Regions from separate parts of the Butyrivibrio sp. ob235 genome, predicted to be linked through region 2. Evidence: predicted binding sites of a transcription regulator. Region 2 holds the regulator's gene; the other holds the start of a gene.
What was found. The regulator HrcA, encoded in region 2, represses chaperone genes, less so after heat shock. The targets are predictions, from matches to a motif close to TGTTAGCACTCNNNNNNNNNGAGTGCTAACA.
Positions count from the first base shown of each region.

Region 1: the regulator HrcA is predicted to act here: its motif matches at 4,777-4,807, upstream of BMW61_RS05905 (co-chaperone GroES).

Region 1 is NZ_FOBE01000005.1:14,596-25,733, reverse strand. It holds gene ppdK (pyruvate, phosphate dikinase) at 1-734, shown strand, start outside; gene BMW61_RS05920 (glycoside hydrolase family 3 protein) at 915-3,326, shown strand; gene BMW61_RS05915 (hypothetical protein) at 3,369-3,668, opposite strand; gene BMW61_RS05910 (metallophosphoesterase family protein) at 3,799-4,695, shown strand; gene BMW61_RS05905 (co-chaperone GroES) at 4,851-5,135, shown strand; gene groL (chaperonin GroEL) at 5,219-6,841, shown strand; gene BMW61_RS05895 (response regulator transcription factor) at 7,140-8,162, shown strand; gene BMW61_RS05890 (response regulator) at 8,173-8,958, shown strand; gene BMW61_RS05885 (iron-containing alcohol dehydrogenase) at 9,097-10,314, shown strand; gene BMW61_RS05880 (DUF6171 family protein) at 10,503-10,751, shown strand; gene BMW61_RS05875 (alpha-N-arabinofuranosidase) at 10,779-11,138, shown strand, end outside.
Region 2 is NZ_FOBE01000003.1:29,708-40,845, forward strand. It holds gene asnB (asparagine synthase (glutamine-hydrolyzing)) at 1-1,445, shown strand, start outside; gene BMW61_RS04305 (O-fucosyltransferase family protein) at 1,442-2,482, shown strand; gene BMW61_RS04310 (DUF5672 family protein) at 2,494-3,261, shown strand; gene BMW61_RS04315 (glycosyltransferase family 2 protein) at 3,258-4,313, shown strand; gene BMW61_RS04320 (glycosyltransferase family 17 protein) at 4,303-5,256, shown strand; gene BMW61_RS04325 (pyridoxal phosphate-dependent aminotransferase) at 5,329-6,525, shown strand; gene BMW61_RS21800 (DUF6465 family protein) at 6,616-7,272, shown strand; gene hrcA (heat-inducible transcriptional repressor HrcA) at 7,475-8,506, shown strand; gene grpE (nucleotide exchange factor GrpE) at 8,526-9,206, shown strand; gene dnaK (molecular chaperone DnaK) at 9,318-11,138, shown strand, end outside.

The DNA.
Region 1 (11,138 bases), on a different contig from region 2:
AAGACATTAAGAAGCTTGCAGATGCTCAGGGTAAGAGCGTAGAGGAGATCAAGGCTATCATCGCTTCTCTTCACGAGTTCAACCCTATGATGGGTCACAGAGGATGCCGTCTTGCAGTTACATATCCTGAAATTGCTAAGATGCAGACTAAGGCTGTTATCCGTGCTGCTCTTGAGGTTCAGAAGGAGCATGCTGATTGGAACGTTAAGCCTGAGATCATGATTCCTCTTGTATGTGAAGTTAAAGAGCTTAAGTTCGTTAAGAAGGTAGTTGTAGAGACAGCTGATGCTGAGATCGCAGCTGCAGGCGCTAAGCTTGAGTATGAGGTTGGTACAATGATCGAGATCCCGAGAGCTGCTCTTACAGCTGACGAGATCGCTGCAGAGGCTGATTTCTTCTGCTTCGGTACAAACGACCTTACACAGATGACATTTGGATTCTCTCGTGATGACGCTGGTAAGTTCCTTAACGCTTACTATGATGAGAAGATCTTCGAGAACGATCCTTTCGCTAAGCTTGATCAGACAGGTGTTGGTAAGCTTATGGATATGTCACTTAAGCTTGGTAAGCCCGTTAATCCTAAGCTTCACGTTGGTATCTGCGGAGAGCACGGTGGAGATCCTTCATCAGTTGAGTTCTGCCACAAGATTGGCCTTGACTATGTTTCATGCTCACCTTTCCGTGTACCTGTTGCAAGACTTGCAGCAGCTCAGGCAGCTATCGCAAACAAGTAATTTTTGCCTAAGGCTTAAAACTTGTTCGGTGTGAATGAGTAAAATATAAGAGATTCCCCTTTTGTTTAATGCAAGAGGGGAATCTTTTTTTTAGGTGTAAATGTGTATTTAAACATACATGAAATACAGCTATAATAATTGCATATATACTTTTTATGAAAAGCTTATGGAGGTTATGCAATGGGAAAATGGTCCAGAATAATGTATCATCCAAATCTTCCTTTAGGAGAGGATGGAAATAAGGTTACTGCTTCTGCTGAGCATATAGAGATTTCTAAGAATGCTGCAAAAGAAGGTATGGTTCTTTTAAAAAATGAAAAGAGCATCCTGCCTCTTGCAAGAGGACAAAAGGTCGCTCTTTTTGGAAAAGCAACGATAGATTATGTAAAGGGAGGCGGCGGATCAGGTGATGTTACCGTTCCCTACGTTACAAACCTCGCTGAGGGATTTAAGAAACTTGGAGCAAGGGTTTCTCTTTTTGAAGATTCTATTGATTTCTATGAGGATTATGTAAAAGGATTATATAAGGAAGGCAAGATGCCGGGACTTATAGCAGAGCCCGCGCTTCCTGAGGATATTCTGACTAAGGCAAAAGCGTTTACTGATACTGCAATTATTTCAATCAGCAGATATTCGGGTGAAGGTTGGGACAGAAAGAGTGATAAGGTAATCGATCGCACTTTTAAGGGAGTGGATCAGCCCCTTATAGATATGACCAATGGCATTTTTGAAAGAGGTGACTTTTATCTTTCAAAGGCTGAAGAGGAGTTAATCAATTCTGTAAGTAAGGCTTTCGAGAAAACTGTTATAGTATTGAATATCGGCGGCATGTTTGATGTTTCATGGATTAAAGACAGCAAGGACATAGACGCTGCTCTTATCGCATGGCAGGGCGGCATGGAAGGCGGCCTTGCTACAGCTGAGCTTTTATGTGGACTTGGGAATCCCAGTGGTAAACTGGCGGATACCTTTGCGAGGAACCTCTCTGATTATCCGGGAACAGAACATTTCCATGATTCTGATGATTATGTTGAATACGAAGAGGATATCTATGTAGGCTATAGATATTTTGAGACAATCAAGGATGCATCCGATAAGGTAATATATCCCTTCGGATATGGTCTTTCATACACAGACTTTAGCGTAAGCCGCGTCAAAATAAGAGAAGACGACGGCATAATCACTGTGAAGGCAAATGTGACAAACAATGGTCAATATGCAGGAAAAGAAGTGGTTCAGATCTATGTTTCGTCGCCGCAGGGCAAGCTCGGAAAACCTGAGAAAACACTTGTAGGTTTTAAAAAGACTGCTTTACTTGAGCCCGGACAGACACAGAGGGTAGTAGTTGAATTTCCTGTTGATGTTTTTGCATCCTATGATGACCTTGGAAAGATTCAGAAGTCTGCTTACGTCCTTGAAAAGGGAAGATATAAATTTTTTGTAGGGACAGATGTAAGAAATGCAAGATCTGCTGAGCAGGAATATGTCCTTGATGATAATAAGATTGTGTGCCAGCTCACCCAGAAGATGGCTCCTGTTGCTTTAAAGAAGAGACTTCTTGCGGACGGTACATATGAAATGTTAGAGCAGGGAGATGCTTCTAAATATAATGAGAATGAGCTTACACCTCTTTCCGAAGATGAATTGGAAGGTATGTCACCTGCAATTCGACCTGAAAAGTCTGTGAATCGTTATAAGCCTGCAGACAAGCCTCAGCTTATTGATGTTTTCACAGGGAAAATTTCTATTGATAAATTCATAGAAGGATTATCGGATGAAGATCTGGCATGGCTTGTAGGAGGACAGCCAAATACTGGTGTGGCCAATACCTTTGGATACGGAAATAATAATGAATTTGGTATTCCTAATGTTATGACAGCTGATGGACCTGCCGGCCTAAGAATTCAGCCTCATGTTGGTGTTAAGACAACAGCTTTCCCATGTGCAACACTGCTTGCATGTACCTGGGATCCGGAAGTGGCAACTATGGTTGGAATTGCCGGAGGAGAAGAGGTTAAGGAGAATAACATCGGAGTATGGCTGACACCTGCAATGAATATTCACAGATCGCCTCTTTGTGGCAGAAACTTTGAGTATTATTCAGAAGATCCACTCCTAACCGGAAAGATGGCTGCCGGAATGGTACGTGGAATTCAGAGTAACCATATTGCTGCAACAATAAAGCATTTTGCTCTGAATAATAAAGAGACCAATAGAAAGGACAGTGATTCAAGAGCATCTGAGAGGGCAATCCGTGAGATTTACTTAAAGGGTTTTGAAATTGTGGTAAAAGAGGCTCATCCCTGGAGTATAATGACATCCTACAATATCATAAATGGAAGACGAGCTTCGGAAAACGAGGATATGATAAACGGAATTCTTCGCGGAGAATGGGGCTTTGATGGCATGGTTACTACCGACTGGTGGACCCATGGCGAGAATTATAAAGAATGTAAGGCCGGAAATGATATGAAGATGGGATGCGGATATCCCGACAGAATAATAGCTGCTCTTGAAAAAGGCGCCATCACACGAGATGAACTAAACAAGGCAGCTAAGAATATCCTTACATTAATACTGAGAATTGATTAAATAAAAATGCCTTCCCCCTATTGGGGGAAGGTGAACAATTCCTCACGTCTCCTTCACAACAACTTTTCCGCCGTTTTTAACACTGTCCTGCTCAAGAAGTTCAACGGCAGATGCAGCAATTTCATAATACATTGCGGCATTGTCGCCTATATCAGCCATCTTTTTCATGTTGGTTTCACAGAATTTCTTTGCCTCGGCAATATCACTTTGCGAAAAGACTTTACTCCCGCAATAAAGTGTACCGGTTGAGGGGTCAAAGTGAGAATCTTTCTTCTTTGCTTCTCCACTCATGCCCATGACACCTGCCAGAGAACGGATTAAATCTTCACGATTGTCTGCCATAATTAACCTCCATTCGAAGATGCGATTATTGAACCAACTTATGAATATATTTTCGCACAGAGGTTATTTTTTGACTATTAACTACTTATTATAAAAATATAAAAAACTTGAGAATAGATTGGAGAAACTATTGGATATTGCAGTATTCGGTGATATTCATGGAAATCACTCAGCCCTTCAGGCCTGTATAGATTATTGCATGGGGAAGGGGATAACTAATTACATTTTACTTGGAGATTATATTTCGGATTGCCCGGGCGTAAGAAAGACAATGGATCTCATATATGTGCTCAGACAGTATTTCACGTGCTATACTGTTCGCGGAAATCGCGAGGAAAGCATGCTGAATTACAGAAAATCCGGTGAGAACGGTTGGATGAAAGGCTCAGGAAGCGGCGCTCTTCTTTATACATATGAGCAATTGACAGAGAAGGATTTTAATCTGTTTGAGGAACTTCCGATTTACGGAATATGGAATCCGAAAGGTTCGGCAGGCTTTGAATATTGTCACGGATCACCGTCAAATGCGTCGGAACTTCTATTCGGGGATAAGAGAAACACCAAGCGCACACTTAATAAAATAAAAACAAACATGCTCCTGCATGCACATACTCATGTACAGGAGTGCTTTTTATACAGAGAAAAAAGAGCGGTGAATCCCGGAGCTATGGGACTTCCCAGAAATAAGAACTGCTATGCTGAGTTCGCCATTATCCACAGCGGTAAGACCGGTTGGGAGGAAGAAATGGTACAGGTAAAATATGACAGGCATGAAATCCTTAAGGAATTTCAGTCAAGCGGTCTTATGGAATATGCACCTGCATGGGCGGCAATAACTATGCATACAATCAGAACCGGTGTGGATCTAAGCGAATCCATTCTTCTACAGGCGATGAAGCTTTGTGAGGAGGACAGGGGAATGGTAAGATGGCCGGCAATACCTGAGCAGTACTGGGCAGAGGCTCTTAAGGAAAACTATGTGGATTTGTCGGGCAAGGATATCCCGCGCCCAAAGCATAATAATTAAAACACTATTTCTTTGCATTTCTGCAAATATTCACATGTGGGTATTGCATTTTTTATCGTGTGTGGTAATATATTTCTTGGTGATTAGCACTCGTATCATATGAGTGCTAACAATAAAAAGTCAATAATATGTTGAAGATATAAGGAGGCAAAAAAATGAAGTTAGAACCACTTGCAGACAGAGTCGTACTTAAGGCGCTTGAAGCTGAGGAGACAACTAAGTCAGGAATCGTACTTCCCGGTGCAGAGAAGGAGAAGCCGCAGCAGGCAGAGGTTATCGCTGTAGGCCCCGGCGGAGTCGTTGATGGTAAGGAAGTGAAGATGCAGGTAAAGAAGGGTGACAACGTTATCTATTCCAAGTATGCAGGAACAGAGGTTAAGCTCGACGACGTTACCTACATCATTGTTAAGCAGAACGATATACTCGCTATCATTAAGTAATTATCTCATCTATGCCTTCTCCTTGGGGAGAAGGTGCCCGAAGGGCGGATGAGGGGAAAAACAATATACGGAGGCATATAAAAATGGCAAAGACAATTAAGTACGGTGCTGACGCCCGCACAGCTATGGTAGAAGGCGTTAATAAGCTTGCAGATACAGTAAGAGTAACAATCGGACCTAAGGGAAGAAATGTAGTTCTTGATAAGAGCTATGGTGCACCCACAATCACAAACGACGGTGTTACAATCGCAAAAGAGATCGAGCTTGAGGATGCTTATGAGAACATGGGCGCTCAGCTTGTTAAGGAAGTTGCTACAAAGACTAACGATGTAGCAGGTGACGGTACAACAACAGCTACAGTACTTGCACAGGCTATGATCAATGAAGGTGTTAAGAACCTTGCAGCAGGAGCTAACCCTATTGTTCTTAGAAAGGGCATGAAGAAGGCTACAGATGCAGCAGTAGCTTCTATCAGCAAGATGGCTACAAAGGTTAAGGGCAAGGATCAGATCATGAGAGTTGCCGCTGTTTCATCAGGTGATGATGAAGTTGGTCAGATGATCGCTGACGCTATGGAGAAGGTTTCCAATGATGGCGTTATCACAATTGAGGAATCCAAGACAATGCTCACAGAGCTTGATCTTGTAGAAGGTATGCAGTTTGATCGTGGTTATATCTCAGCTTACATGGCTACAGATATGGACAAGATGGAAGCTAACCTTGATGATCCTTTCATACTCATCACAGATAAGAAGATTTCCAATATCCAGGATATTCTTCCTCTTCTTGAGCAGATTGTTAAGACAGGTTCTAAGCTTCTTATCATCGCTGAGGACGTTGACGGTGAGGCTCTTACAACTCTTATCGTTAACAAGCTCCGCGGAACCTTCAATGTAGTTGCTGTTAAGGCTCCCGGCTATGGTGACAGAAGAAAGGCTATGCTTGAGGATATCGCTATTCTTACAGGTGGTAAGGTTATCAGCTCTGACCTTGGTCTTGAGCTTAAGGATACTACAATGGATGATCTTGGTCGTGCTAAGAGCATCAAGGTTGAGAAGGAGAAGACAACAATCGTTGATGGCCTTGGCAATAAGGGCGACATTCAGGCAAGAGTTGCTCAGATCAAGAAGCAGATTGATGACACAACTTCTGATTTTGATAGGGAGAAACTTCAGGAGAGACTTGCTAAGCTCGCCGGCGGTGTTGCAGTTATCAGAGTAGGTGCTGCTACAGAGACAGAGATGAAGGAAGCTAAGTATCGTATGGAGGATGCTCTCAATGCTACAAGAGCAGCTGTTGAGGAAGGTATCATCTTTGGTGGTGGTAGTGCATACATTCATGCTTGCAAGGATGTTGAGAAGGTAGCAGCTTCACTTGAGGGTGATGAGAAGACAGGTGCTAAGGTAGTTCTTAAGGCACTCGAAGCTCCTCTTTACCATATTGCAAACAATGCCGGTCTTGACGGATCTGTAATTGTTAACAAGGTTAAGGAGTCCAAGAAGGGAATTGGATTTAACGCATACTCAGAGGAGTACGTTGATATGATCAAGGATGGTATCATTGACCCTGCAAAGGTTACAAGAAGTGCCCTTCAGAATGCTACATCTGTTGCATCAAGCTTCCTTACAACTGAGGCAGCTGTTGCTACAATCAAGGAGCCCGTACCTCCGATGCCTGCAGGCGGTGCAGGAATGGGAATGATGTAATCCATAAGGATGAATCAACCATAATGATAAATTAGATATAGATCGCATTATCTAAAAAAATAGGAAGACAGTCTATCGATTTATTCGAAATAGATTGTCTTCCTTTTTGATTTACAGCAAATTCATTATATTGGTACATATTTAATATGCAGTTAATAGTTTTTTTGTTCATATAAAGCTAAAATATTTATAATGTAGGGATTCTATGTACACAGTGGGGACATCCGCGGAAAAATGATTTTCCTGTAAGCTCAGTTAGACGATGGTGTCTTGGTGAGAGCAAACTTGGAGGTTCGAAGTGAAGAAGATACTGATAGTTGATGATGAACTTATGATGCTGAAGATAGCGGATCGTGCACTTAAGAATGATTATGAGACTATCCTGGTTGATTCCGGAGAAGCTGCTGTTGAACTGTTCGTAAGAAGCCTTCCGGATATGGTTATCTCGGATATTAAGATGCCTTCTATGTCAGGCTATGAATTGCAGAGACTGATAAAGTCCAAGGCAGGAGTGAATGTTCCATTTATTTTTCTTACTTCCGATGACAGTAAAGAGAGCGAGAATAAAGGACTTGAAATGGGCGCGGCCGATTATATTAAAAAACCGGTCAGGGCCGATGAACTTCTTTCAAGAGTAAACAGAGTTTTTGACAATGCAGCCGGTAAAACAGTCTCAGATAATGATAATGCAGATATTTCAAAAACAGATCCAAAGGACAATGAATTTATAGACCGGGAACTTGAAAAACTTCCCGAATGGATAATTGAAGAACCGCTGATCGATGCCCGGGAGGGGATAAAAAACTGTGCTTCTGCCGAGGCATATCTTTCATCAATCGATATTTTTATAAGACATATTTCGAATAATATTGAAATACTTGAAAAGTGTTTTGCAGAAGGTGACATAGAGAATTATACGATTAAAGCCCACGGGCTTAAAAGTACATCCAGAATAATAGGATGTATGACTTTATCAGCTAAGGCCTTAGAGATGGAAAACGCAGCGAATGAAAATAACATTGAGTTTATAAAGAATAATCATATCGCTTTTATTGAAGAATGCAGAAGGCATGAGAAAGCACTTTTGGATCGGACAAAAGAGGAGGAGAAGGAAGAAATATCTGATGAGGAGGTCCAGGATGCACTTATGGCAATAAGAGAGTTTGCTATAGAAGAAGACTTTGATATAGTTCAGTCAATAGTGGATTCTCTTATGAAACGTGCTTTAAAGCCTGAAGACTATAAGAAAATATCTTCGATAAAAATCTATCTGAATAGTCTTGAGTGGGATGAAATTCGTAATATTACCAATGCCATCTGAGGGGGTTCAAATGGGTAAGGAAAAAATGGGTAAGGAAAACGTGGTTATTTTAAGCTCGCAGGAAACATTTTCGGTGCACGGAATGGAAATGAAGCTTGCTGAAATAGGATGTGTTAGCAAATACATACCGATTGATATGAAAAAGCTACAAAGCAATACTGAGAGCTGCGAGCTCATAGTTTATTATATGGATGAGACTGTTTCTGATAGTGCTTCATTCCTGGTATATTTAAAAGACCTTTGCATGGAGAAGGAAAAAAGTCTTATTTTGATTGGTAAGCATGAAGAGTACAATGAAGCTATTAAAACCATACCGGGAAGGTGCATCACAGCTTGGTTTGAACGTCCCTTGGATATGAAGGCGTTCCTGGATACAGTGTCGGATGTATTTAGTCAGAGAATGTTGCAGCAGACACGAAAAGTCGTGCTTATAGTGGATGATGATGTGGCCTATATGCAGATGATTCGTGACTGGCTTAAGGATTCCTATCAAGTGGTTATGGCTAATACAGGTATAAAGGCAATCCGTTGGCTTACGGTTAACAAAGCAGATCTTGTGTTGCTTGATTATCAGATGCCCATAACTACAGGGCCGCAAATTTTTGAAATGCTTAAAAGTGATACGGAAACAGATGAACTTCCGGTAATGTTCCTGACAGGGCAAAAGAGCCGAGAGAGTGTCATGACAGCTATGAGGCTGAAACCGGTGGATTATATTCTTAAGAGCATCGGAAGAGATGCCCTCCGAGATAAACTTGATCAGTACTTTGCTATTCAGAAAGCAATTGCACGCTAGTGCCGGATGAGGGCATGAAATAAAAAAACAACTTTCATATAAAAGTCAAGATTTGATTTATTTAAATTACCTCCTTATAATTATTTTGTGGGTTATGTTATTTATTTAACAAAATAATTATTTTAAGGAGGTATTTGTATGTCACGTTTTACACTGCCCAGAGATATCTATCATGGGAAAGGCGCACTTGAAGCGTTGAAGACTTTTGAGGGCAAAAGAGCCATCATTTGTACAGGTGGCGGTTCTATGAAAAGGGGCGGATTTCTTCAGAAGGTAGAAGAGTACCTGAAGGAAGCCGGAATGGAGACAGAGCTTTTTGAGGGTATCGAACCTGATCCGTCAGTTGAGACGGTTATGAAGGGTGCTGAAGCAATGCAGAAGTTCCAGCCTGACTGGATCGTTGCTATCGGTGGTGGTTCACCTATAGATGCTGCAAAGGCTATGTGGATTAAGTATGAGTATCCGGATACCACTTTTGAAGATATGTGTAAGGTTTTTGGCCTTCCTAAGCTTCGCACAAAGGCTAAATTCTGTGCTATTTCATCAACATCCGGCACAGCTACCGAGGTTACTGCATTTTCCATCATCACTGATTATCAGAAGGGCATTAAGTTCCCGATCGCTGATTTTGAGATTACTCCCGATGTAGCTATCGTTGATCCCGAACTTGCTCATACAATGCCTAAAAAGCTTGTTGCTCACACCGGTATGGATGCTATGACACATGCTGTTGAGGCTTATGTTTCCACAGCAAATTGTGATTACACAGATCCGCTTGCAATTCACGCTATAGAGATGATCCAGAAGAATCTTGTTAAGTCCTATAATGAAGACATGGATGCAAGAGATGCTATGCACAATGCTCAGTGCCTTGCAGGTATGGCATTCTCCAATGCGCTTCTTGGAATCGTTCACTCAATGGCTCACAAGACAGGTGCTGCTTTTGCAGACCTCGGAGCTCACATCATCCACGGCGCAGCTAATGCTATGTACCTTCCCAAGGTTGTTGCATTCAATGCCAAGGATCCGACTGCTAAAAAGCGTTATGGCGTTATCGCTGATTACATGCACCTCGGCGGCAAGGATGACGATGAGAAGGTTGAACTCCTCATTGATTATCTTCGCAAGATGAATGATTCTCTTAACATCCCTCACAGCATAAACCATTATGGTCCCGACGGACTTCCGGCTGAACAGGGATTTGTTCCGGAGAATGTATTCCTTGAGAGACTCCATGACATTGCTGCTAACGCAATTCTTGATGCCTGCACAGGTTCCAACCCTCGTCAGCCCAGTCAGGAAGAGATGGAGAAACTTCTTAAGTGTTGCTACTATGACACAGAAGTAGATTTCTAATCTTTATCAAAAACGCTTCATGAGTGATATGTACCCTCTTTACCGGACAAAACGGTAAGGAGGGTATTTTTTGCTCTTTGAGAAAAGCATAATTCCTACCCTGAAAGTGCTAATAAGTGTTTGCAAAACAAATGCATTATGATAAAATGTAAAATAATTTATATGCGTCTAAAATAAATGGGGAAAATATGGAAAACACCAGAGCTTGTAAGCATTGTCTTCTACGGGATATTGAAGGCGAAGAGAAGAAAATGATAAAAAAATATCGCGATGCCATAACTCCTGATAGCAGGGTTACGGATACAGTATATGAGAACAGGTTAGGTATATGTACACAGTGCGACAAGCTATCAATAGGGACCTGTCTTGTTTGCGGATGTTATGTGGAGTTAAGAGCACTGGGCATTGGTACACATTGCCCTAAGAAAAAATGGTAAATCCATTATTTAGAGGAGGAAGAGAAATTGGCTAAACTTTTAATCAACAACGAGAGTAAAAAATCAAAGATTGCACCTGAAATCTACGGACATTTTTCAGAACATCTCGGAAGGTGTATCTATGAAGGCCTTTATGTCGGGGATAATTCTGACATTCCTAATGTGAATGGTATGAGAAGTGATGTGGTTAAGGCACTTAAGGAAATGAAGATACCGGTACTTCGCTGGCCCGGCGGATGCTTTGCGGATGAGTATCATTGGATGGATGGCATTGGCCCCAAAGAAAAGAGAAAGAAGATGATCAACACACATTGGGGCGGTGTAGTTGAGGACAACAGTTTTGGAACACATGAATTCTTTGAGCTTACAAAGCAGCTTGGCTGTAAG
Region 2 (11,138 bases):
TCGGAGAGAAGCCTTTATATTATGGAAAAGTTGCGGGAGCCTTCGCTTTTGCTTCCGATCTGGGGTGCCTCAGGGTTGTGGATGGCTTCGACAATGCCATAAACACTGACGTTCTTGATATCTATTTTGTGGAGGGCTATATCCCTGCACCTTACACTATTTATAAAGGAATAAACAAGCTCGAGGCCGGAACTTTCATGACAGTCAGCTTAAAGGACCTTGGTACACAGACCACTACCTACTGGTCTATGAAGGAGACCGCCAAGAGAGGTCAGGAAAATCCGTTTACCGGCAGCAGCGAGGAAGCGGCGAACGAGCTTGAAAGACTTCTGAAGGAATCAATAAAAGGCCAGATGGTTGCGGATGTTCCTGTCGGAGCCTTTTTATCAGCGGGAATCGACTCCAGCACGACGGTGGCACTTATGCAGTCACTTGAGCCCGGGAAGGTCAAGACCTTCACCATCGGCATGGAGGACAAGGCCTACAACGAGGCGGTTTACGCGGCTGAGATTGCAAAGCACCTCGGCACCGAGCACACAGAGCTCTATATTACGGAAAAAGATGCCAAGGCCGTTATTCCCGGACTTGCGCATATGTTTGCCGAGCCTTTTGCGGATTCTTCACAGATTCCCACATATCTTGTGAGCAAGATGACGAGGGATCACGTGACCGTATCCCTTTCCGGAGACGGCGGAGATGAGCTGTTCTGCGGCTATACCTCCTATGAATCCATCAGCAGAATCTGGGGGAAGATGCACGGCGTGCCCTATCCTATAAGGAAGGTTGCTAGCTCGATAGTCTTGAATTCACCCCTTAAAAATAAAGATATTTACAGAATAAAGGGGACACTCCTTGGCGCCGAGGGACCCGTTGACATACATAGAATGGAGCATGAGACGGATCCGCTTACAAAGAGGATTGCGCTTAAGAGAGGAACCATTCCCTATAAATACACGGAGCTTCCAAACGGATTCCTCGAGGAAGTAAATCACCAGTGCATGCTTATGGATATGCTGGTCTACCACCCCGACGATATCCTTGTGAAGGTGGACAGAACAGCGATGGCGGTATCGCTTGAAACGCGTGTGCCGATGCTTGACAGGGATGTGATTGAGTTCGCCTGGAGTCTTCCGATTCAGTACCTTCGCGACGACAAGGTGGGTAAGAAGGTTCTTCGTGACGTGCTCTACCGCTACGTTCCGAAGGAAATGATGGAGCGCCCGAAGAAGGGCTTTTCGATTCCGATTGAGAAGTGGCTTCTTGACAGCGACCTCCGCGACTGGGCCGAGGGCCTTCTTAATAAGGAAAAAATCAGGCAGCAGGGTATTCTTGACCCGGAGGTTGTCGAGAAAATCTGGACAGACTTTACCGAGAGGGGCATCTACAGGATCCAAATCTGGTACATCCTGATGTTCCAACAGTGGTATGAGGAAGAGTTTTTATGATAGGTGCAGAATTTATTAAGGGCTACGGCCTTGGAAATCAGCTGTTTTTCTACGTGGTCACAAGATGCATGGCTGAGGAGCGGGGCGTCCCCTTCGGGTTTGTGAACCCGGGGCAGGTCGGCAACGTTTTCCATTCCAATAAGGGCATGTACTTCATGGACATAGATCTCGGAACTGAGATCCCGCGTGAAGACATGGATAAATTCACGATTTTCCATGAGCAGGATGACAGACTTTTCATGGGGAATTCGGTTCATGACATGACCAATGGCTGCTATATTTCGGGGGCTGACCCGAGGCTTTTTGAAATTGAAGACAATACTCTTATATATGGGAATCTCCAGGATCAGTCCTATTTTGAGAAGTACCGCGATAAGATTAAGGACTGGCTCCATGTGAAGGAGGAGGCAGAGTCCTACGAATACACCGCGGACGACCTCTGCATCATTAACATGAGAGGCGGAGAGTATACAAGCTGCCCTGAGCTTTTCCTTGATAGAAAGTACTGGCTAAATGCCATCGAGAACATGAAAAAGGTGAACCCGAATATGAGGTTCATGATAATAACCGAGGATGAGGAGGCCGCAAGGAAGGTGCTTCCCGAGTATGAGTGTCACCACTTCGACATGGGCAAGGACTACGTCACCATAAAAAATGCGAGATACCTCATTCTTTCGAATTCATCCTTTGCGATGATGCCCGTAATGTCTAGCACTGAATTAATATACGCTATCGCTCCGAAGTACTGGGCAAGACACAATATTTCCGACGGTTTTTGGTCATCGGAGCAGAATATTTACAGCTTCCTTACCTATCAGGATAAAAAGGGAAGGCTCTTTAGCGCCGATGAATGCAGAGCTGAACTGGCGGAATACAAGAAGCACTCAGCACTTTATGCAAGAAGAAATGTAAGGCCGGGAGCAGTAAGGGAATTTTTCCAGAATATAAGGAGAAGACTTTTGTATGGAGTGTTCTTCTTTAAGAAAATGTGGCGCTCCTTCTTAAGGAGAACCGGAATAATAAAAACCTTCGGATAAATAGAGGATATATGAATAATACAAAGAAGCTGCAGCTTCCGAGAGTCACGATTGCAGCGATGACAAGTGTAGATGTATATGAGACCGTGCAGGCGATGAAGTACAGCATGCGCGATATCGAATTCGGCGACGCGGTCCTGATTACGGATAAAAAGCCGTTTTATCTTCCAAAGGACATACGCTTCAGCTACACATCAAAACTCGATGACATCGACAAATTCAATTACAAAATGGTATATGAGCTTCGCGATCACATTAAGACGGACTTTGTTCTTATTGTGCATGCGGACGGCTTTGTGATACATCCGGAAAACTGGGACGAGAGCTTTCTTAACTACGATTATATAGGCTCCCCCTGGCCTCTTCCGAAAAATAACTATGCCTACAGGGACAGCGAGGGCAACATCTGCAGAGTCGGAAACAGCGTATCCATCAGGTCCAAGAGACTTCTTGATTATCCTAAGGAGCACGACCTTCCCTGGGTTAAGGTGTACGACGGATTTTTCAATGAGGATATTTTCCTTTGTTGTCACTGCAAAAATCAGATGGAAAAGGACGGCCTTAAGTGGGCTGATTTAGATAGCGCAGTTAAGTTTGGAAGGGAGCATCCGCTTCCGGAGAACAAGGGAGTAGAGCCCTTCGTTTTTCATAAATGGTGGGGAGAAAATGAGGGATATCCGCATTTCTACAGCCCTGCAAAGAGATTCAAGATGGCCGTAAGGCCCTTGCTGTTCTGGAGAAGAAGTGAAAAGTGGAAGAGGGAGCACAATATAACATGAAGTTTTCGGTAATAGTGCCTGTTCACAATGCTGAAAAGTACATAAGTGAAGCGACATCTTCTATAGTAAAGGCTGCTGAGGGGATGGAGAACTGTATCGAGGTTCTTCTTATTGAAAACGGCTCCACAGACAGAAGCGGCTATATATGCGGCGAACTTGCAAACCGTTTTCCGTTTGTAAAGACGGTGCATATGGGCCCTGCGTCCGCCTACGATGCGAGGCAGGAGGGGATAAAGAGAGCTTCGGGAGATTATCTTGTTTTCATGGATGCTGATGACGCCGTGGCTCCGGGGATATTCACTGAGCTTCAGAAAGCGGCTTCTAAATATGAAAGAAAAGGTAAGAGGCCTGAGATAATACTGTATAATGCTGCAGAGATGAGCACTCCCGAGTCGAAGATGTTTCCTTTTCCCTTTAAAGAGGGCAAGATTTATTCGGGCGACGGCAAGAAGAAGTTCTATGAAATAATGTGCTCCGGTGATATGCTAAATGCCATGTGGAACAAGTGCATAGGGAAGGAGCTTGCGGGCCGCATCGAGGAGACGGTGAACAGGAAGCTCAATTACGGAGAGGACCTTCTGCAGACCGCTGAAATAATTGATAAAGCAAAAAGCATTGCATATCTCGACAGGATACTGTATTTTTACAGAATAAACGAAGAGGGGCTTACGGGCGGTTATCATGAAAACTTTATGGAGAACCAGGAGAAGGCCTTCGAGGTTCTGGACGATTATGCGAAAAAGTGGGCAAAGGGTGGTTTTACTGAGGTTATAAACGAGCGCAAGACCCTGACCTGCACGATAGGCATGAAAAAGCTTATCTATTCGGACCTTCCTTTTTCCGAGATCAAGCGGAAGATGAAGGAGATGATGGGTTCCGATTTTTATAAAGAGTATGGGAAGGGCAAGCTTCCGTCCTGGGCATCCGAGGAGGATGCGTATGTTTACAGGTATCAGGTGGCGGGTATGCCGGTTTTGCGGCTGATGCTTCTTAGCAGGAAGACGCGCCTGAAATCCCGGATTAAAGCGAGGATCAGAAAAAATGGTATATGATTGCATTCCATTTTTTAATGAAGTGGACATCCTGAGGCTGAGGTTAGGAATCCTTAGTCCCTATGTGGATAAGTTCATTATAGAAGAGTCAACAATGACCTTCTCGGGTGAAGAGAAGGAGCTTTGCTTTGAAAAGAACAGGGATCTTTTCAAGGATTATCTGGACTGCATAGAGTATGTGGTGGTCACCGATTCGCCGGTGGATGCGTTGACCCACGAGAGGGATTATTTTCAGAAAAACCGTCTGATAGAGGGTCTGAAGAAAGTCGGCGCGACAAGCGACGACATAATTCTTTTCGGCGATGTGGATGAGATTCCAAATCCAAAGGTTCTTACGAAAATCATAGAGAATTTTGATAAGACGAAGGTCTACCACCTGGCGCAGAGGAATTTTTATGTGTTCCTCAATATGGAAGAAAAGTCAGGAAAGCTGCTCTCGATTACCGGAGAGTTCCCGGAGGTTGCGGAGAGCGACAGGAAGTGGCTTGGAACAAAGATTACTTCCATAGATAATATTCCGCGCGAGGGAATCGTAAGGCTACGCGATCTGGTGTCACCCTGCGATAAAAGGTCTGTCAGAGTCGCTGACGGCGGCTGGCATTTCGGCTACATGGGCGGAAGGCACGAGACCAACCCCGTAGAGAGAATCGGCGTCAAGGTAAAAGCGGCTGCGCACCAGGAGTACAACGACCGCGAGATCCTGGCGGAGACTATGGATAATCTGGTTCTTGGCAGAGACATCTTCGGAAGGGATGCGAGATTTGAGCGTACGGAGGTCGACGGAAGTTATCCGGAGTACCTTCTTAAGCATATAGGAGAGTATGATTATCTGGTAATGCCACCCATTACAGCTTTTTCAAGGCTGTATCATAAGCTGGATATTACGGTGGGAAGGTTCATCAGGAAGGCGTACCATAAAATTAGAAGGATGCTTATAAAGTAACAAGTAGTTATGCCTTCTCCATTTATGGAGAAGGTGTCAGCGAAGCTGACGGATGAGGAGTATGAAAAAAGTATGAGCACAACATTATCTACCAGAATGGCGGCGGTAAAAATGTCCCCGACCACGGCTCTCTTCGGAAAGGTGGAGGAGCTTAGGCGGAAGGGAGAGGACATAGTTTCTCTCAATGTGGGCGAGCCCGATTTCCCCACGCCGGACAATATCAAAGAAGCGGGAATACGGGCAATCAATGAGAATTTCACCAAATACACCACCGGAAACGGTATCGCACCGCTTCGGGAGGCGATAATCGAGAAGATGAAAAAGGACAACGGCGTCACCTATGAGATGAATGAGGTGGCGGTGACCGTCGGTGCGAAGCAGGCGCTGTTTGGTGCGCTGTGCGCTGTTGCGGGCGAGGGTGATGAAGTCATAATCCCCATTCCGTGCTATGTCAGCTATCCCGATATGGTAGCTCTTGCGGGCGCAAAGCCCGTTCTTGTGAAGAGGAAGGACGATTTTTCTCTTGATCTTGAAGCCATTGAGAGTGCGATAAATGAGCACACCAAGGCTGTTATAATATGTACCCCGGACAATCCCACCGGCAAGGTTTACGGCGAGGATGAGCTGAAGGGGCTCTCTGACCTTGCAATCAGCAGGGATATCTTTGTTATTTCCGATGAAATTTATGAAAAAATAATATACGGTGAGAATCGCCACAAAAGCATTTCTGCGTTTGAAGGGATGAAGGACAGAACCATCGTGGTTAACGGTTTTTCCAAGACCTATTCCATGACTGGCTGGAGACTTGGGTACGTCTGCGGCAGAGCCGATGTTATTGGCGCTGCGGTGAAGGTGCAGAGCCAGACAACTACCACACCTCCGAGCATCTCACAGTATGCGGCGGTTGAGGCGCTTTGTGGGCCCCAGGATTCTGTCGAGCTCATGAGATCAGAGTTTGAGAAGCGCAGAGATTTTGTCCAGGAAAAACTGCGAGGGATACCCGGTGTCATCTGCCATGAGATCCAGGGAGCCTTCTATGCGTTCTTCGATATCCGTGCTTTTCTCGGAAAAGAATATGAGGGTTACGGAATTATAGATGACGATACACGTTTATGCGAATATTTATTGGAAAAATATGGTGTTGCAATGATGCCCGGAAGTGCTTATTTTGCCCCAGGATTCGTGAGAATTTCGTTTGCGTCCTCCATGGAAGTGCTTAAAAAGGCGCTTTCAAGAATAGAATCTGGTCTAAAAGCGCATAAATGTTGACTTTTTTTAGAATATGTACTAAACTCAAAAACGTAATGATAAATTTGCAAAAACGCATAACACGCGTTCCTTACGGAAAGAGAGGGAGATATGGCTGAAGACAAGTTGAGAGAAGCAGCTTTAAAGCCGATTGCGACTATCAAGAAACCGGTAATTGCTGCAGAAAAGAAGGATGAAGTAAAGCCTGCTGAGGCAGAGGCACCTAAGGCTGAGGAGAAGAAGGCTACAGCAGCTAAGAAGCCTGCAGCAAAGAAGGCAGCAGCAAAGAAGCCCGCAGCAAAGAAGGCTACAGCAACTAAGGCAGCAGCTAAGAAGACTGAGACCAAGGCAGCTGATAAGAAGGAAGAGAAGAAGCCTGCAGCAAAGAAGGCAGCACCTGCTAAAAAGGCTACAGCAACCAAGGCAGCAGCCAAGAAGACTGAGACTAAGGCAGCAGCTAAGCCCGCAGCTAAGAAGCCTGCAGCAAAGAAAGCTACAGCAGCAAAGAAAGCTACAGCAGCTAAGAAGCCCGCAGCAAAGAAGACAACAGCTGCAAAGGCTCCTGCAACAAAGACAAATATCGTTCTTCAGTATGCTGATAAGAGCGTTACATATGACACCTTTATCGAGAATGCCAAGAATGTATGGCAGTATGATATGGGAAGAAAAGTTTCCGAGATCAAGACTCTTGAGCTTTATGTAAAGCCCGAAGAGGAAAGAGTATACTTCGTTGTTAACGGCGAGGTTCATGCTGATTTTGGGATGTGATAAACAAGGATGGAAGGTCCCGGCCTGGCAAGCTTGCTTGCTGCAGGCCGGGACTTTATCACATATATGTAGATTATTCGTCCCCAGGGAGAAATCCTTGGGGTTTTTTATTGACATTAATAATTTATAGTGGTAATTTATTCTCAGAAGATGTTAGCACTCAATGACGTTGAGTGCTAACACATCAAAAAGGAGGTTTGTGATGCAACTGGATGACAGAAAAAAGAAAATACTGCATGCAATTGTTCGCAATTACCTCGAGACAGGCGAGCCGGTGGGCAGTAGGACGATTTCCAAGTACACGGATCTTAATCTCAGTTCGGCTACCATCAGAAACGAGATGGCGGATCTTGAGGAGATGGGACTTATATTGCAGCCTCATACTTCCGCGGGACGTATTCCGTCAGATCAGGGCTACAGAGTTTATGTAGATGAGATGCTCGCTGAGAAGGAACAGGAAGTTGAGAACATGAAGGAGATGCTTCTTGATAAAGAAGAGAAGCTTGAGAAGCTCCTTAAGCAGGTTGCCAAGACCCTGGCGGTTGATACCAACTACGCTTCAATGATCTCAGCACCCATGATCAGAAGGAATAAGCTGAAATTCGTACAGCTTTCCAGAGTGGATGAGGAACACATTCTTACCACTATAGTAATAGAAGGAAACGTAATTAAGAACCGAATGGTTGAGGTGGAGCAGGAGCTTTCCGAAGCGGATATGCTTAAGCTCAATATCCTGCTTAATACCAGACTTGCAGGACTTTCCGTAGAGGACATTAACCTCGGACTTATAACTGCGATGAAGCAGGAGGCGGGTATCCACAGCGAGATAATCGACAAGATACTCGATACAGCCGGAGATGCCATTACGGAGGATGAGGACCTTCAGATTTACACCAGCGGTGCGAACAACATTTTCAGATATCCCGAGCTTGCTGATAAGGAGAGAGCAAGTGACCTCATAACCACTTTTGAGGATAAGAGCGATCTTACAAGTATCGTTGAGAATGCGCTTCAGTCCTCCTCAGAGGAGACAGGTATACAGGTTTACATCGGTAATGAGTCTCCGGTTCAGTCCATGAAGGATTGCAGCGTTGTAACAGCGACCTACGATCTCGGAGAGGGCATGAGAGGAACGGTAGGAGTTATCGGACCTAAGCGAATGGATTACGACAAAGTTGTCGGAGCACTTAAGAATATGATGAGAGCTCTGGATGATTTATATAAAAAAGAATAGAACCATAAGGAGTATTTAAGTGAGTAAGGAAGTTAAGAAGGATACAAATACAGTGTCCGGTAAGAAAACTGCAAAGGAACTTCAGCAGGAAGTTGCCGAGAAGGCTAAAAAGGTAGCTGATGCAGCAAACAAGGTTGCCGAGGCCGCAGAGGAAGAGGCTGCCGAAGCTGTAGCAGAGGCTGCTGAGAGCGTAGAAGGTGCCGAGAACACTGAAAACGCCGAGGGTGAGAAGAAAGGTCTTTTCGGTAAAAAGGAAAAGAAGAACCCTTACAAAGAAAAATTTGAAGAGATGCAGGATAAGTACATGCGCCAGCTTGCTGAGTTTGAGAACTTCAGAACAAGAACCGACAGAGAAAAGGCGCAGATGTTCAACCAGGGAGCATCCAGTGTACTTGAGAAAATTCTCCCTGTTGTAGATAACTTCGAAAGAGGACTTGCTGCTGTCCCTGAAGAAGAGAAGAATTCCGCTTTTGCAGACGGAATGAATATGATATACAAGCAGCTTATGAAGCAGATTGAGGATCTTGGTGTAACTCCCATCGAAGCCGTTGGAAAGGAATTTGATCCTAATTTCCACAACGCTGTAATGCAGGTTGAGAGCGAAGATGTCGAGGAAGGATTCGTGGCACAGGAGCTTCAGAAGGGTTATATGTATCACGACACAGTGCTCAGACACAGCATGGTTGCCGTTGCGAAGTAATATATAGAACAATTTTACAAGAAATGCCACCTCAAATAAGCCTTCTCCCTTGGGAGAAGGTGGCACGAAGTGCCGGATGAGGGGTCTTGAAATTAAACGGAGGAAAATAAAATGAGTAAGATCATAGGTATCGATTTAGGAACAACCAACAGCTGCGTAGCTGTTATGGAAGGTGGTCAGCCCACCGTTATCGCTAACGCTGAGGGTGCAAGAACAACACCTTCAATTGTAGCTTTCACAAAGAATGGCGAGCGTCTCGTAGGTGAGCCCGCTAAGCGTCAGGCAGTAACAAACGCTGAGAACACAATCTCATCAATCAAGAGAGATATGGGTACAGACAACGGCCGCACAATCGACGGCAAGAAGTATTCACCTCAGCAGATTTCAGCTATGATTCTCCAGAAGCTGAAGGCAGACGCAGAACAGTATCTCGGCGAAAAAGTAACAGAGGCAGTAATCACAGTTCCCGCATACTTCAATGACGCACAGCGTCAGGCTACAAAGGATGCAGGTAAGATTGCAGGTCTTGAAGTAAAGCGTATTATCAACGAGCCTACAGCAGCAGCTCTTGCTTACGGTCTTGATAACGAAAAAGAGCAGAAGATCATGGTATACGACCTTGGTGGTGGTACCTTCGACGTATCAATCATCGATATAGGTGACGGTGTTATCGAAGTTCTTTCAACAAACGGTGACACACACCTCGGTGGTGACGACTTTGACCAGAAGATCATCGACTGGATGGTATCTGAGTTCAAGGCTAAGGAAGGCGTAGACCTTTCAAGCGATAAGATGGCTATGCAGAGACTTAAGGAAGCAGCTGAGAAGGCTAAGAAGGAACTTTCTTCTTCCACAACAACCAACATCAACCTTCCTTTCATCACAGCTACAGCAGAAGGCCCCAAGCACTTTGATATGGATCTCACAAGAGCTAAGTTCGAGGAGCTTATCCACGACCTCGTAGAGAGAAGTGCTATTCCGGTACAGAACGCTATGAAGGATGCAGGCCTTAACTATTCAGACCTTGGAAAAGTTCTCCTTGTAGGTGGTTCAACACGTGTTCCCTGCGTAGTTGAGAAGGTTAAGCAGCTCACAGGACATGAGCCGTCAAAGAACCTTAATCCCGATGAGTGCGTAGCAGTAGGTGCAGGTATCCAGGGTGGTAAACTTGCAGGCGATACAGGTGCAGGCGATATCCTTCTTCTTGATGTAACACCTCTTTCACTTTCAATCGAGACAATGGGTGGTGTTGCTACAAGACTTATCGAGCGTAACACAACTATTCCTACAAAGAAGAGCCAGGTATTCTCAACTGCAGCTGATAACCAGACAGCCGTTGATATCAACGTTCTTCAGGGTGAGAGACAGTTCGCTAAGGACAACAAGTCACTCGGACAGTTCCGTCTTGATGGAATCCCTCCGGCAATGAGAGGTGTTCCGCAGATCGAGGTTACATTTGATATCGATGCAAACGGTATCGTTAACGTATCCGCTAAGGATCTTGGAACAGGTAAAGAGCAGCACATCACAATCACAGCTGGCTCCAACATGTCTGACGAGGATATCGATAAGGCTATCAAGGAAGCTGCTGAGTACGAAGCTCAGGATAAGAAGCGTAAGGAAGGCATTGACGCTAGAAACGAAGCTGATTCCTTCGTATTCCAGACAGAGAAGGCTATTCAGGAAGTTGGCGACAAGATCGATCCTTCTCAGAAGCAGACTGTAGAGGATGACCTCAAGGCTCTCAAGGATACTCTTGAGCAGACTAAGGATCGTGAGCTTACAGACAGCGAGATCGACACAATCAAGAGCCAGAAGGAGAAACTCATGACTGATGCTCAGGCTCTCTTCGCTAAGGTTTATGAGAGTGCTCAGGGCGCAGCAGGTGCTCAGGGTGCAGGCCCTGACATGAGCGGCATGGGCGGCTCAGCT